DNA from 3 places in the Kitasatospora sp. cg17-2 genome. Region 1 is predicted to be linked to each of the others. Evidence: riboswitches for the same ligand, from Rfam matches in the RefSeq annotation. Region 1 holds a riboswitch; each other region holds the start of a gene.
What was found. Region 1 has a riboswitch for cobalamin ahead of ACW14Y_RS02595 (peptidase). Riboswitches for the same ligand answer to the same signal wherever they lie in the genome.

Region 1 (4,098 bases):
CAACGCCGTGAGAACGCCCGGCCGACCCCCGGCCGAGCGTCCGTACGGAGAACCCGCCGAGCGGGTCCGAGGTCAGGGCGCGGTGATGCCCGGCTGGGCACCGGCGCCGAAGGACCAGCCCTCGACCTCGCCCGGAGCCGGGTTGCAGGAGCCCGCACCGAGGTTGCTGTAGGACCACGGGCCGCCGTGCGCGGCGTGCCAGTACGACCAGTAGGCGGTGCCGGTGGGGTTGGTGCAGGTCGTCGGCAGGGTGTTGATCTTGCAGACGAAGCCCGGGAAGCGCGGGTGGAAGGAGTAGGAGAAACCGGCACCGGTCAGCGCGGCGAGGCCGCTGGCCGGGTCTCCCGCGGCGCAGCCGGTCTCGATGCCGCCACCGAGGGCGGTGAAGTCGACGACCACGGTGACGCCGGAGGTGCCGGTGCAGGCGGCGGCCCGGGCCGGCGGGGCGGTCGCGGTGGAGACGCCGAGCAGGCCGGCGGTGAGGGCCGCGGCGGCGGCGAAGGCGCCGAGGGTACGGCGGGTGGGACGGGCGGAGGTGGTGGTCATGGGCGTGCTCCTCGGATGCGGCGGGCGGCGGTGCGGGGTCACGGGCGGGCCGCCGTCAGGGGCGCGCGGCCGGGGCCGGGCAGGCCAGGGTGGGGGCGGACGGGCGGGCGCCGTGGGCGCTGAGACCGGCGAGGCCCTGACCGGAGAGACCGAGGACGGCCTGGGCGGTGGCCCGGGTGGCGTTGGCGGAGTTGAAGCCGCTCGCGTCGTAGGCGACGGCGCCGCGCACGGCGGGGTCGGCCGAGCAGCCCTGCTGGAGCTTCACCAGGCTGCTCCAGCCCTTGAGGCCGCTGATGAACCGGCCGCCGGGGAGCAGGGCGGAGGTGGCCAGGCCGGTGCTGTTGGCGTTGGAGGTGGTGGCACCGGCCGCGGCGAAACCGCCGTCGGTGTTCTGGTGGGCCGTCAGCCAGTCCAGCCCCGCCTTGGCCTTGGCGCTGCGGCCGGTCGCGGCGAGGGCCTGGGCCGCGAGGGCGGTGGCGTCGGTGTCGGCGGTGCAGGTCGGCTGCCCGAAGGCGATCGGGAAGCCGCCGTCGGCGCACTGGGCGGCGGCCAGGAAGTCGACGGCGGAGGCCGGGGCCCCGCCGGGGGTGCGCTGGAGGGCGATCAGGGCCAGGGACTGGCCGAAGGCGTTGCTGTAGTCGCCCCACTGCGAGCGGTCGGAGAAACGGCCGCTCGGCGTCAGCAGGGAGCGCAGTCGGGCGGGCAGGTCGACGCCGCCGAAGGCCGACGGGGAGGTACCGCGCACCTCGGCGGCGAGCAGGAGCTTGGCGGTGGCTCCGGCGTAGGCCTCGGCGGTGCCGTCGCCGAGGTAGCCGACCAGGATGTCGGGGCGGGCGAGCCAGGCGGTGTCGCGCGCGGCGGCCTGGTCGGCGCTGCCGGCGGCGGCGAAGGCGAGCACGGCGTCGATGGTGAGGCCCTGGTCGGGGTAGGCGGTGCCGTCGAAGACCGACTCGAAGTGGTCGCCGTTGACGAGTTGGCGGGCCAGCCAGCCGGCCGCGGCGGCGTCCGGGCGGTAGGTGGTGGCAGCGTCGCCGGAGGCCGACGAGGTGATGGAGGTCGGGGCGGTGGCGGTCGGCGCCGGGGCGGCCGCCCGGGCGGCGGTGGCGGCCGGGAGGGTGGCGGTCAGCGCCAGCGCGGATATCGCGAGCAGGCGGAGCGGGCGGCGGCGGAGCGCGGAGGCGGACATGCGAGGCCTTTCCGGGCCTGGGCGCACGGGCGGCCGCCGGCGACCGCGCGGGGTGAACGGCCCGACGGCTCCGGGAGCCCCTGGCCGCAGACCACGACGGGAGGAGGGGACACACCTCCGCCGACGGGTACTCGGGCTCGCCACCGACGTGCCGTCGGCGGCCTACCGTTGCGGGTCAGCGCCGGAATTCGACCGGACTTCCCCCGACGGCGGAGTCAGAACATGACGGCTCATGATGTCGGCTCGGCTGAGAGGGGGTCAAGGCCGGTTCGAGGGCGGATCGCCATCGGTGCGGCAGCGCGGTGGCTGGGCGTGGGCGCGGCGGCAGGGCCTCAGCGGCCGGAGCGCTGCACTCCTCGCGTACGGACCGGGACCGGCACCGCGACGGACCGGGACCGGCACGGCGACGGCTGGGTTCGGCACCGCGGCGGCCCGGTGACGACAAGGACCCGCCCGGCCGCCGCAGGGATGCGGCGGCCGGGCGGGAGACCGGGGCGGACGGGGTCCGGGCTTCGGGGTCGAGAGCCCTGGTGCGGACCCCGGGGCAGCCGCCTCCGGTCAGCAGGTGCCGGCCGCGCGCTCGCGCACGACCAGATCGGTGCGGCCCGCCGTGGCGTCCAGCCAGACCACCCGGGTGCCCCGGTCGGCCACCGGGGAGTACTGGCCGCCCCGGTTGCAGGACATCCGCTCGGGGGTGCCGCCGGTGAGCGGGAGCTGCCAGAGCTTGGGCAGATCGGTGTTCTTGGGGGCACCCGTCACCTGACGGGCGGCCTCGGCGAAGGTGACCGCCCGGTCCGAGGCGGTGAGGCCGACGATCCGGCGCGGCTCGGTGCCGCTGCCACTGCCGCTGCCACTGCCGGTGCCGGTGCCGGTGCCGGACCGGGGGCCTGCGGGCAGGAGGTCGGTCACGCCGGAGCCGTCCAGCGCGCCGGAGCGGATCGTGCTGCCCTTCGTCCGGTCGAAGGGCGTCTCGACCCAGAGCAGCCGGCCGCCGGCCATCCTGAGGCTGGCCACCGAGGTCCCGGCGGTGCCGTTCGCGTCGTCGACCACGTACTGGGCGACGACCTTGCCGGCGGCGAGCGAGTAGACGGTCGGCGCACTCACCGTCCGCTCACCGACCTGCCAGCTCTCGGTCCAGGCGAGCAGGCCGTCGTGGAGGGCGAGACCGGCGGCCTGGTGGCCCTCGGGCAGCGCGATCAGCGTCTCCGGAGCCCCGTCGCGGGAGAGCACGGGCCCGCTGCGGCCGGTCGTGTGGTCCGACATCAGGAAGGCGACGTCTCCCCCGGAGACCCGCACGTCACCGAGGTACTGGTTCGGGCCGCGGTGAACGCTGCGCACCGGGCCGCCGTCGAGCGGCCGGGCCAGCACCTCCATGCCCCAGGTCCCGTCGGCCCCCGGCCCCATCGCCACCCACGCGGCGGTCGTTCCGTCGGTGGTGGGCCAGCCGTGCGAGCGGCCGTCCTCCGGGCTGAGCCGGGCGGGCTCGGCGGAGCCGGTGACAGCGCCCGCGTACACGGCCATGCTGCCCTTGGCCCCCTTGCCCGCGGTGGCCACCACCCAGCGGCCGGCGGCGACATCCGGCGCCACGCTCTCGGTGGAGAGTTCGCGCAGCAGCGGCCGGCTGTCCACGCCGATCCGGCGCTGCCAGCCGTCCTTGATCCCGTGGGCGTCGAAGGCCCCGGCCACGGTGCGGAGTTGGGCACGGTCGAGACCGAGCGCCCGCCCCGCGGCGAGCACCGCGTTGCGGGCGTCGACGAAGTCGTCCAGCGGGGTGAGGTACTCGGCGAGCGCGCGGTAGACCAGGCGGTCGGCGAGGAGCGGGTCGAGGGTGCGCCGGATGTCCCACAACGCGCCCGAGACGATGGTGGAGTTGTAGTGCACGCCGCCGCTGTCGACCCCGGCGGGCACCCCGAGGTAGTCGGCCACGGTGGTGCGGCGGTCGTCCAGCCTGCGGCCGGCGCAGGCCTCGGGGGTTCCGGTGCGGCAGAGGTCCTCGCCGAGCAGCGCGGCCCTGGGGTCGGTCATCGGGATGCCTCGGCTGGTCACCTCGATGGCATTGCCGAAGTAGTCGGCGACGGCCTCGTTGAGGGCACCGGACTGGCCGAAGTCGACGAAGCCGGCGGTGTACTTGACGACGCCGTGGGTCATCTCGTGGCCGGCCACGTCGCGGGCGGCGGAGAACGGGCGGTAGTTGCCGCTGCCGCCTCCGTAGAGCATCTTCTCGCCGTCCCACTGCGCGTTGTTCATGGGCTCGTCGAAGCTGGTGACATTGACGACGGAGATGATCGGTCCGGCCTTGCCGTCGATCCCGTCGCGGCCCAGACGGTCGCGGTAGAAGTCGTACACGGCGGCGGCGTTGAGGTGGG
Region 2 (4,098 bases), 7.8 Mb from region 1:
CTTCGAGGGCGGACTGCCGACCCGGCAGCTGCTCGACTCCGTCGTCCCGGACCGTCCGGTCTACCTCACCAACCGGGACCACCACGGCGCCTGGGCCAACACCCGGGCGCTGGAACTCGCCGGCGTCGACCGCGACACCCCCGACCCGGCGGACGGCCGGATCGAGCGCGAGGCCGACGGCACCCCGAGCGGAGTGCTCCAGGAGGGTGCCACCGGCCTGGTCGCCCGGCTGGTGCCGCCGGTCACCGCCGCCGACCGGCTGGAGGGGCTGCTGCGGGCGCAGCGGCTGCTGCACTCGCTCGGCATCACCGGCTGGCAGGACGCGCTGCTCGGGGAGTTCAACGGCCAGCCGGACCCGTCCGACGCCTATCTGACCGCCGCGCGTTCCGGCGCGCTGACCGCGCGGGTGAACGGCGCGCTCTGGTGGGAGCGCGAGCGGGGCGCCGAGCAGATCGCCGAACTCGTCGAGCGCCGGGCCGGGTCGGCCCACGGCCGGTTCCGGGCCGGGTCGGTGAAGATCATGCAGGACGGCATCGCGGAGAACTTCACCGCCGCGATGACCAGCCCCTACCTGGACGGCTGCGGCTGCGCCACCGCCAACTCCGGCCTCAGCTTCGTCGATCCGCTCGCCCTGCGCGAGTACGTGACCGCGCTCGACGCGCTCGACTTCCAGGTGCACTTCCACGCGCTCGGCGACCGGGCGGTGCGCGAGGCGCTGGACGCCGTCGAGGCCGCCCGAACCGCCAACGGCCGGCGCGCCACCCGCCACCACCTGGCCCACCTCCAGGTGGTCCACCCGGACGACCTGCCCCGGTTCGCCCGGCTCGGCGCGATCGCCAACATCCAGCCGCTGTGGGCGGCGCACGAGCCGCAGATGGACGAGCTGACCATCCCCTTCCTCGGCCCGGAGCGCGCCTCCTGGCAGTACCCGTTCGGCGCGCTGCTGCGGGCCGGGGCCACCCTGGCGGCGGGCAGCGACTGGCCGGTGAGCAGCCCGGACCCGCTGGCCGGACTGCACGTCGCGGTCAACCGGCGGGAGCCGGAGGCCGAGGACGACCGGGTGTTCCTGCCCGAGCAGCGGCTCGACCTGGCCTCCGCGATCGCCGCCTACACGGCCGGTACCGCCCATGTGAACGGTTTCGACGACGCCGGGGTGCTCGCGCCCGGCCTGCTGGCCGACCTGGTCGTCCTGGACCGCGACATCCTCACCGGCCCGCCCGAGGAGATCGCGTCGGCCCGGGTGCTGCGCACCTACGTCGGCGGCGAGCTGGTCCACGCCGCCGAATGAAGACGCTTCCTGATGAGGCTGTCTGACGTTGCGTCGACTGCCGTCCGGGCCCCGGGGTGCTCCCCGGGGCCCGGCGCGTTCCCGGTGGTGCGTGCTCCGACGCGCCCGAACGGCGAGGGGCTCTGGACTTACTAGGACGTCCAACTATATGGTCGGAACAGGTCCGCGGTGTCAGGGAAGCCGGTGTGAGTCCGGCACGGTCCCGCCACTGTGACCGGGGAGTTCGTCCTCGCAGGAGTTCGGCCACTGGCAGCCAGCCGGGAAGGCCCGGGGGCGCGCGTCGATCCGGGAGTCAGGATACCGGCCGCGGACGGTCCGTGTTTTCCACGAGGATGGAGACGACACGCATGAATCCGGGCTGCTCCCGTTCCATCGCCCCCGGCTCTGCCGTGCCGACGAGCCCCGGGGTGAACCCGCGCTGACGGTTCGTCAGCCGCCGCCGTCCTGCCGCCGGGCGCACCACCGTGCGCCCGCGCACCGGCGCGGCCTCCATTCCTCCTCTCCCCATCCTGACGAGAGAAGGAATCAATGCTCCCCGACCCGACCGCCCCCGAGTCGATCGTCCCCGAACTGACCCATTTCGTCGGCGGCAAGCGCACCGCCGGGACGTCCGGCCGCTTCGGCGACGTCCACGACCCCAACACCGGGCGCGTCCAGGCCCGGGTGCCGCTGGCGAGCCGCGCCGAGGTCGAGGCCGTGATCGCCGACGCGGCGCAGGCCCAGCCCGCGTGGGCGGCCTGGAACCCGCAGCGCCGGGCCCGGGTGCTGCTGCGCTTCCTCCAACTCGTCGAGCAGGAGCGGGACTCCCTCGCCCGGCTGCTCTCCGCCGAGCACGGCAAGACCGTCGCCGACGCCCACGGCGACCTCCAGCGCGGCCTGGAGGTGGTCGAGTTCGCGGCCGGGATCCCGCACCTGCTCAAGGGCGAGTTCACCGACAACGCCGGCACCGGTATCGACGTGTACTCGATGCGCCAGCCGCTCGGCGTGGTCGCCGGCATCACCCCGTTCAACTTCCCGGCGATGATCCCGCTCTGGAAGGCCGCGCCCGCGCTGGCCTGCGGCAACGCCTTCGTCCTCAAGCCCTCCGAGCGCGACCCCTCGGTGCCGCTGCGGCTGGCCGAACTGTTCCTGGAGGCCGGACTGCCGCCCGGCGTGCTGAACGTGGTGAACGGCGGCAAGGAGGCCGTCGACACCCTGCTGGAGGACCCCCGGGTGCAGGCGGTCGGCTTCGTCGGCTCCACCCCGATCGCCCAGTACGTCTACGCGACCGCGGCCGCCCACGGCAAGCGCGCCCAGTGCTTCGGCGGCGCCAAGAACCACATGATCGTGATGCCCGACGCCGACCTCGACCAGGCGGCGGACGCACTGGTCGGCGCCGGCTACGGCTCGGCCGGCGAGCGCTGCATGGCGATCTCGGTGGCCGTCCCGGTCGGTGAGGAGACCGCCGACGCGCTGGTGGCCAAGCTGGTCGAGCGGATCGGCGCGCTGAAGGTCGGCCGCTCGGACGACCCCTCCTCGGACTTCGGGCCGCTGGTCGGCCGGGACGCGCTGGAGCGGGTCCGCGGCTACCTGGACCTCGGGGTCGAGGAGGGCGCCGAACTCGTCGTCGACGGGCGCGACTTCCGGCTGGAGGGCCACGAGGAGGGCTTCTTCCTCGGCCCCTCGCTGTTCGACCGGGTGACGCCGGGGATGCGGATCCACCGCGAGGAGATCTTCGGCCCGGTGCTGAGCGTGGTCCGCGCGGCCGACTACGAGGAGGCCCTGCGCCTGCCCAGCGAGCACGAGTTCGGCAACGGCGTGGCCATCTACACCCGCGACGGAGACACCGCCCGCGACTTCACCCGCCGGGTCAACACCGGCATGGTCGGCGTCAATGTGCCGATCCCGGTGCCGATCGCCTACCACACCTTCGGCGGCTGGAAGCGCTCCGGCTTCGGCGACCTCAACCAGCACGGCCCGGACTCGATCCGCTTCTACACCCGCACCCGCACGGTGACCTCGCGCTGGCCCTCCGGGGTCAAGGAAGGCGCCAGCTTCACCATGCCGACGATGGGATGATCGCCGTGCACGATCTCACCGACGACCAGCGCGCGATCGCGGAGACCACCAGGGCCTTCGCCGACGAGCACCTCGCCCCGAACGCCGTGGAGTGGGACCTCGCCAAGCACTTCCCGGTCGACGTGCTGCGCAAGGCCGGCGAACTCGGCCTGGCCGGCGTCTACGTCCGGGAGGAGAACGGCGGTTCCGGTCTCACCCGCCGCGACGGCGCGGTGGCCTTCGAGGCCCTCGCCACCGGCTGCCCGTCCATCGCCGCCTACCTCTCCATCCACAACATGGTCGCCTGGATGGTCGACCGCCACGGCGACGACGCCCAGCGCGCCCGCTGGCTGCCCCGGCTCTGCACGGCCGAGGACCTCGCCAGCTACTGCCTGACCGAACCCGGGGCCGGCTCCGACGCCGCCGCGCTCACCACCCGGGCCGTCCGCGACGGCGGCCACTGGGTGCTCGACGGCGTGAAGCAGTTCATCTCCGGCGCCGGCAGCGCCCAGGTCTACCTGGTCATGGCGCGCACCGGCGGGCCCGGCCCGAAGGGCATCTCGGCCTTCCTGGTCGACCGGGACGACCCGGGCCTGTCCTTCGGCGCCAACGAGCGCAAGATGGGCTGGAACGCCCAGCCGACCCGGCAGGTGGTGCTGGACGGCGTGCGGCTGCCCGCCGACCGGCTGCTCGGCGCCGAGGGGGAGGGCTTCAGGATCGCCATGGGCGGTCTCAACGGCGGCCGCCTCGGCATCGCCGCCTGCTCGCTCGGC
Region 3 (4,098 bases), 7.8 Mb from region 1:
GGGCGCAACGGCTCGGGCAAGTCCTCGCTGCTGTGGGCCCTCCAGGGCTCCGGGCCCCGGCAGGGCGGCAGCGTACGGGTGCTCCGGGAGGACGGCGGGCCGTCCAAGGACCCCAAACGGGTCACGGCGGCGGAGGCCAGGCGGCTGGTGGGGCTCGTCCCGCAGACCCCGACGGACCTGCTGTACCTGGAGTCGGTGGCCCAGGAGCTGGCCCAGAGCGATCTGGAATCGGGCCGCGTGCCGGGAGGGGAGGCCGGGCCGACCGCGCGGGGGATCCTCGACCGCCTCGCCCCCGGCATCCCGGACGGCACCCACCCCCGCGACCTCTCCGAGGGCCAGAAGCTGGCCCTGGTGCTGGCGATCCAACTGGCCGCCGCACCCCGGGTGGTACTGCTGGACGAGCCCACCCGCGGCCTGGACTACCACGCCAAGGAGGCGCTCACCGGCATCGTGGCGGCCCTCGCCGCCGAGGGCCGCACGGTCGTGGTCTCCACCCACGACGTCGAGTTCGTGGCCGCCGCGGCCGACCGGGTGGTGGTGCTGGCCGAGGGCGAGATCGTCGCGGACGGCCGCACGGACGAGGTCGTCGTCGCCTCGCCGACCTTCGCCCCGCAGACCGCCAAGATCCTCGCCCCGCTGGCCTATCTGACGGTCCGCCAGGTCACGGAGGCGCTCGAATCGGCGGGGGCGGCCCGATGACCGCCGTCCGGATCCCCGGCCGCGCCCGCGTCGTCGTGGCGCTCGCCGCCTTCATCGGGCTCGTCGCCTTCACCTGGCCGTTCGTCGTCGCCCCGGGGAAGTTCGGCTCCTCCTACGCCCCGCCGCTGATCTTCGGGGCGCTGATGCTCCTGGTGCTCGCCGTCGTCGTCGCCGAGATCTCGGCGGGCGGCATCGACGCCAAGGCCCTCGCCATGCTCGGCGTGCTCTCCGCCGTCAACGCGGGCCTGCGCCCCCTGGGTGCGGGGACGGCGGGGGTGGAGACGGTCTTCTTCGTCCTCGTCCTCGCCGGTCGGGTCTTCGGCCCGGGCTTCGGTTTCACCCTCGGCTGCACCTCGCTGTTCGCCTCCGCCCTGCTGACCGGCGGGGTCGGTCCCTGGATGCCGTACCAGATGTTCGGCTGCGCGTTCGTCGGCCTGCTCGCCGGGCTGCTGCCGCCCCTGCGACGGCGCTGGGAGGTGCCGGTGCTGGCCCTCTACGGCGCCTTCTCCGGCTACCTCTTCGGCTTCCTGCTGAACCTCTCCTTCTGGCCGTTCTCGACCGACCCCAACAGCTCGATCGCCTACCTGCCCGGGCTGCCGTTCACCGAGCAGTGGCACCGCTACCTGCTCTTCGACGTGGCGACCTCGCTCGGCTGGGACACCGGCCGCGCCGTCACCACCTTCGTCGCCGTCCTCGTGGTCGGCCCCGCCGTCCTGACCGTCTTCCGCCGCGCCGCCCGCCGCGCCAACTTCGAGCCGACCGTGCGCTTCGAGGCCCCGCCGGGGGAGTCCGGCACCCCGGCCGCCGACGGCCCCCGGTCCCGATCCGTGGACACCGCGGTGGAATCCGTCGCCCCGACCGGTGGTTTGCCTCTAGGCTGACCCCGTAGCTGGTTCGTCCTGCCCGCCAGGCAGGACGTCGTAAGAGGGAACCCGGTGACGCCTTTCGACTGGCCAGTCCGGGACTGCCCCGCAGCGGTGAGCGGGAACGACCGCCGTCATACGCACTGGGTCCGAGCCGGGCCCGGGAAGCGACGGCCAGTAGGTGTCCGCCCTCGACGAGGGTGAGCGTGCCCGCGAGTCCGAAGACCTGCCCGCTGCCCGTCCGCGGAGGAACCGCGGGCGGCTGTCCGATGACCTCGAGGGCGGGTCGGCGACCACAGCAGGCGGTTGAGGCACGTCCGTTCGCGGCGGCCACCGTCCGGCTCGTCGTCCCTTCGCGCCCTCGTCCCGTCACCGGGCACTTGAGGAGCAAGACTCGCGAAGGAGAGTCCCTTGACAGCGAAGTCCGCAGCCGCGGCCACCCGGGCGACCGTGCACGGCTACCCCCGCCAGGGCCGGAACCGGGAGCTCAAGAAGGCGATCGAGGGCTACTGGAAGGGCACCGTCACCGCCGACGCCCTCCGGGACGCCGCCATCGAGCTGCGCCGGGAGAACTGGCGGCAGCTCGCCGACGCCGGCGTGCTCGAAGTCCCCACCGGTGACTTCTCGTTGTACGACCACGTGCTCGACACCACGGTCGCCGTCGGGGCGATCCCGGCCCGCCACCGGGCCGCCGTCGACGCCGACCCGCTCGACGGGTACTTCGCCATGGCGCGCGGCACCCAGGACGTCGCGCCACTGGAGATGACCAAGTGGTTCGACACCAACTACCACTACCTGGTGCCCGAACTGGGCCCCGACACGGTCTTCGTCGCGAACCCGGCCAAGGCGGTCGGCGAACTCGCCGAGGCGCTCGCGCTCGGCCACGAGGCCCGGCCGGTTCTGGTCGGCCCGGTCACCTACCTGCTGCTCGCCAAGCCCGCCCCCGGCGTGGCGGCGGACTTCGAGCCGATCACCCTGCTCGACCGGCTGCTGCCGGTCTACGCGGAACTGCTCGCCGCCCTGAAGGCCGCCGGCGCCGACTGGGCGCAGCTGGACGAGCCCGCGCTCGTCCAGGACCGCACCCCGGCCGAACTGAACACCGCCGCCCGCGCCTACCGCGAGCTCGGCGCCCTCACCGACCGGCCGAAGCTGCTGGTCGCGAGCTGGTTCGACCGCCTCGGCGAGGCCCTGCCGGTGCTCGCCAAGGCACCCGTCGAGGGCCTGGCGCTGGACTTCACCGGCCCCGCCGCCGCCAACCTGGACGACCTCGCCGCCGTCGGCGGCCTGCCGGGCAAGCGACTGGTCGCGGGCGTCGTCGACGGCCGCAACATCTGGATCAACGACCTGGAGAAGTCGCTCGCCACCCTGGCGACCCTGCTCGGCCTCGCCGACCGGGTCGACGTCGCACCCTCCTGCTCCCTGCTGCACGTGCCGATCGACGCCGCCCTGGAACGCGACGTCGACCCGCAGATCGCCCGCTGGCTCGCCTTCGCCCGGCAGAAGGCCACCGAGGTCGCCCTGCTCGCCCGCGCACTGCGCGAGGGCACCGGCGCGATCACCGCCGACCTCGCCGCCAACCGCGCCGACCTCGCCTCCCGGGCCGGCTCGCCGATCACCCGCGACCCGGCCGTGCGCGCCCGCACCGCCGCCGTCACCGCGGACGACGCCCGCCGCCCGCAGGCCTACCCGCAGCGCGCCGAGGCCCAGCGCGCCCGCCTCGGCCTGCCGCTGCTGCCGACCACCACCATCGGCTCCTTCCCGCAGACCACCGAACTGCGGCTCGCCCGCGCCGATCTGACGGCCGGTCGGATCGACGCCGCCGCGTACCGGGAGCGGATGGAGGCCGAGGTCCGCGAGGTGATCGCCTACCAGGAGAAGGCCGGCCTGGACGTCCTGGTGCACGGCGAGCCCGAGCGCAACGACATGGTCCAGTACTTCGCCGAGCAGCTCACCGGCTACCTCGCCACCCGGCACGGCTGGGTGCAGTCCTACGGCACCCGCTACGTGCGCCCGCCGGTGCTCGCCGGGGACATCTCCCGCCCGCACCCGATGACCGTCGACTGGTTCCGCTTCGCCCAGGACCTCACCGACCGCCCGGTCAAGGGCATGCTCACCGGCCCCGTCACCATGCTCGCCTGGTCCTTCGTCCGCGACGACCAGCCGCTCGGGGAGACCGCCCGGCAGGTCGCCCTCGCCCTGCGCGACGAGGTCACCGACCTGGAGGCCGCCGGCGCCGCCGTCGTCCAGGTCGACGAGCCCGCTCTGCGCGAGACGCTGCCGCTGCGGGCCGCGGACCGCCCGGCGTACCTGGACTGGGCCACCGAGTCCTTCCGGCTGGCCACCTCGGGCGTGCGGGCCGACACCCAGGTGCACACCCACATGTGCTACGCCGAGTTCGGCGCGATCATGACCGCGATCGAGGAGCTCGACGCGGACGTGATCTCGCTGGAGGCCACCCGCTCCCACATGCAGGTCGCCGGTGAACTCGCCGCCGCCGGCTACCCGCGCGAGGTCGGCCCGGGCGTCTGGGACATCC

Region 2: linked by a shared signal. The riboswitch ahead of ACW14Y_RS35340 (CoA-acylating methylmalonate-semialdehyde dehydrogenase) and the one ahead of ACW14Y_RS02595 (peptidase) in region 1 are both predicted to bind cobalamin.
Region 3: linked by a shared signal. The riboswitch ahead of metE (5-methyltetrahydropteroyltriglutamate--homocysteine S-methyltransferase) and the one ahead of ACW14Y_RS02595 (peptidase) in region 1 are both predicted to bind cobalamin.

The regions. Positions count from the first base shown of each region.
Region 1 covers NZ_CM132923.1:626,752-630,849, forward strand. The annotation lists gene ACW14Y_RS02590 (flagellar hook-length control protein FliK) at 73-546, opposite strand; gene ACW14Y_RS02595 (peptidase) at 602-1,732, opposite strand; cobalamin riboswitch at 1,838-1,958, opposite strand; gene ACW14Y_RS02600 (M4 family metallopeptidase) at 2,291-4,098, opposite strand, start outside.
Region 2 covers NZ_CM132923.1:8,412,218-8,416,315, forward strand. The annotation lists gene ACW14Y_RS35330 (amidohydrolase) at 1-1,288, shown strand, start outside; cobalamin riboswitch at 1,421-1,611, shown strand; gene ACW14Y_RS35335 (hypothetical protein) at 1,581-1,781, opposite strand; gene ACW14Y_RS35340 (CoA-acylating methylmalonate-semialdehyde dehydrogenase) at 1,817-3,346, shown strand; gene ACW14Y_RS35345 (acyl-CoA dehydrogenase family protein) at 3,343-4,098, shown strand, end outside.
Region 3 covers NZ_CM132923.1:8,431,773-8,435,870, forward strand. The annotation lists gene ACW14Y_RS35400 (ABC transporter ATP-binding protein) at 1-699, shown strand, start outside; gene ACW14Y_RS35405 (ECF transporter S component) at 696-1,580, shown strand; cobalamin riboswitch at 1,573-1,810, shown strand; gene metE (5-methyltetrahydropteroyltriglutamate--homocysteine S-methyltransferase) at 1,974-4,098, shown strand, end outside.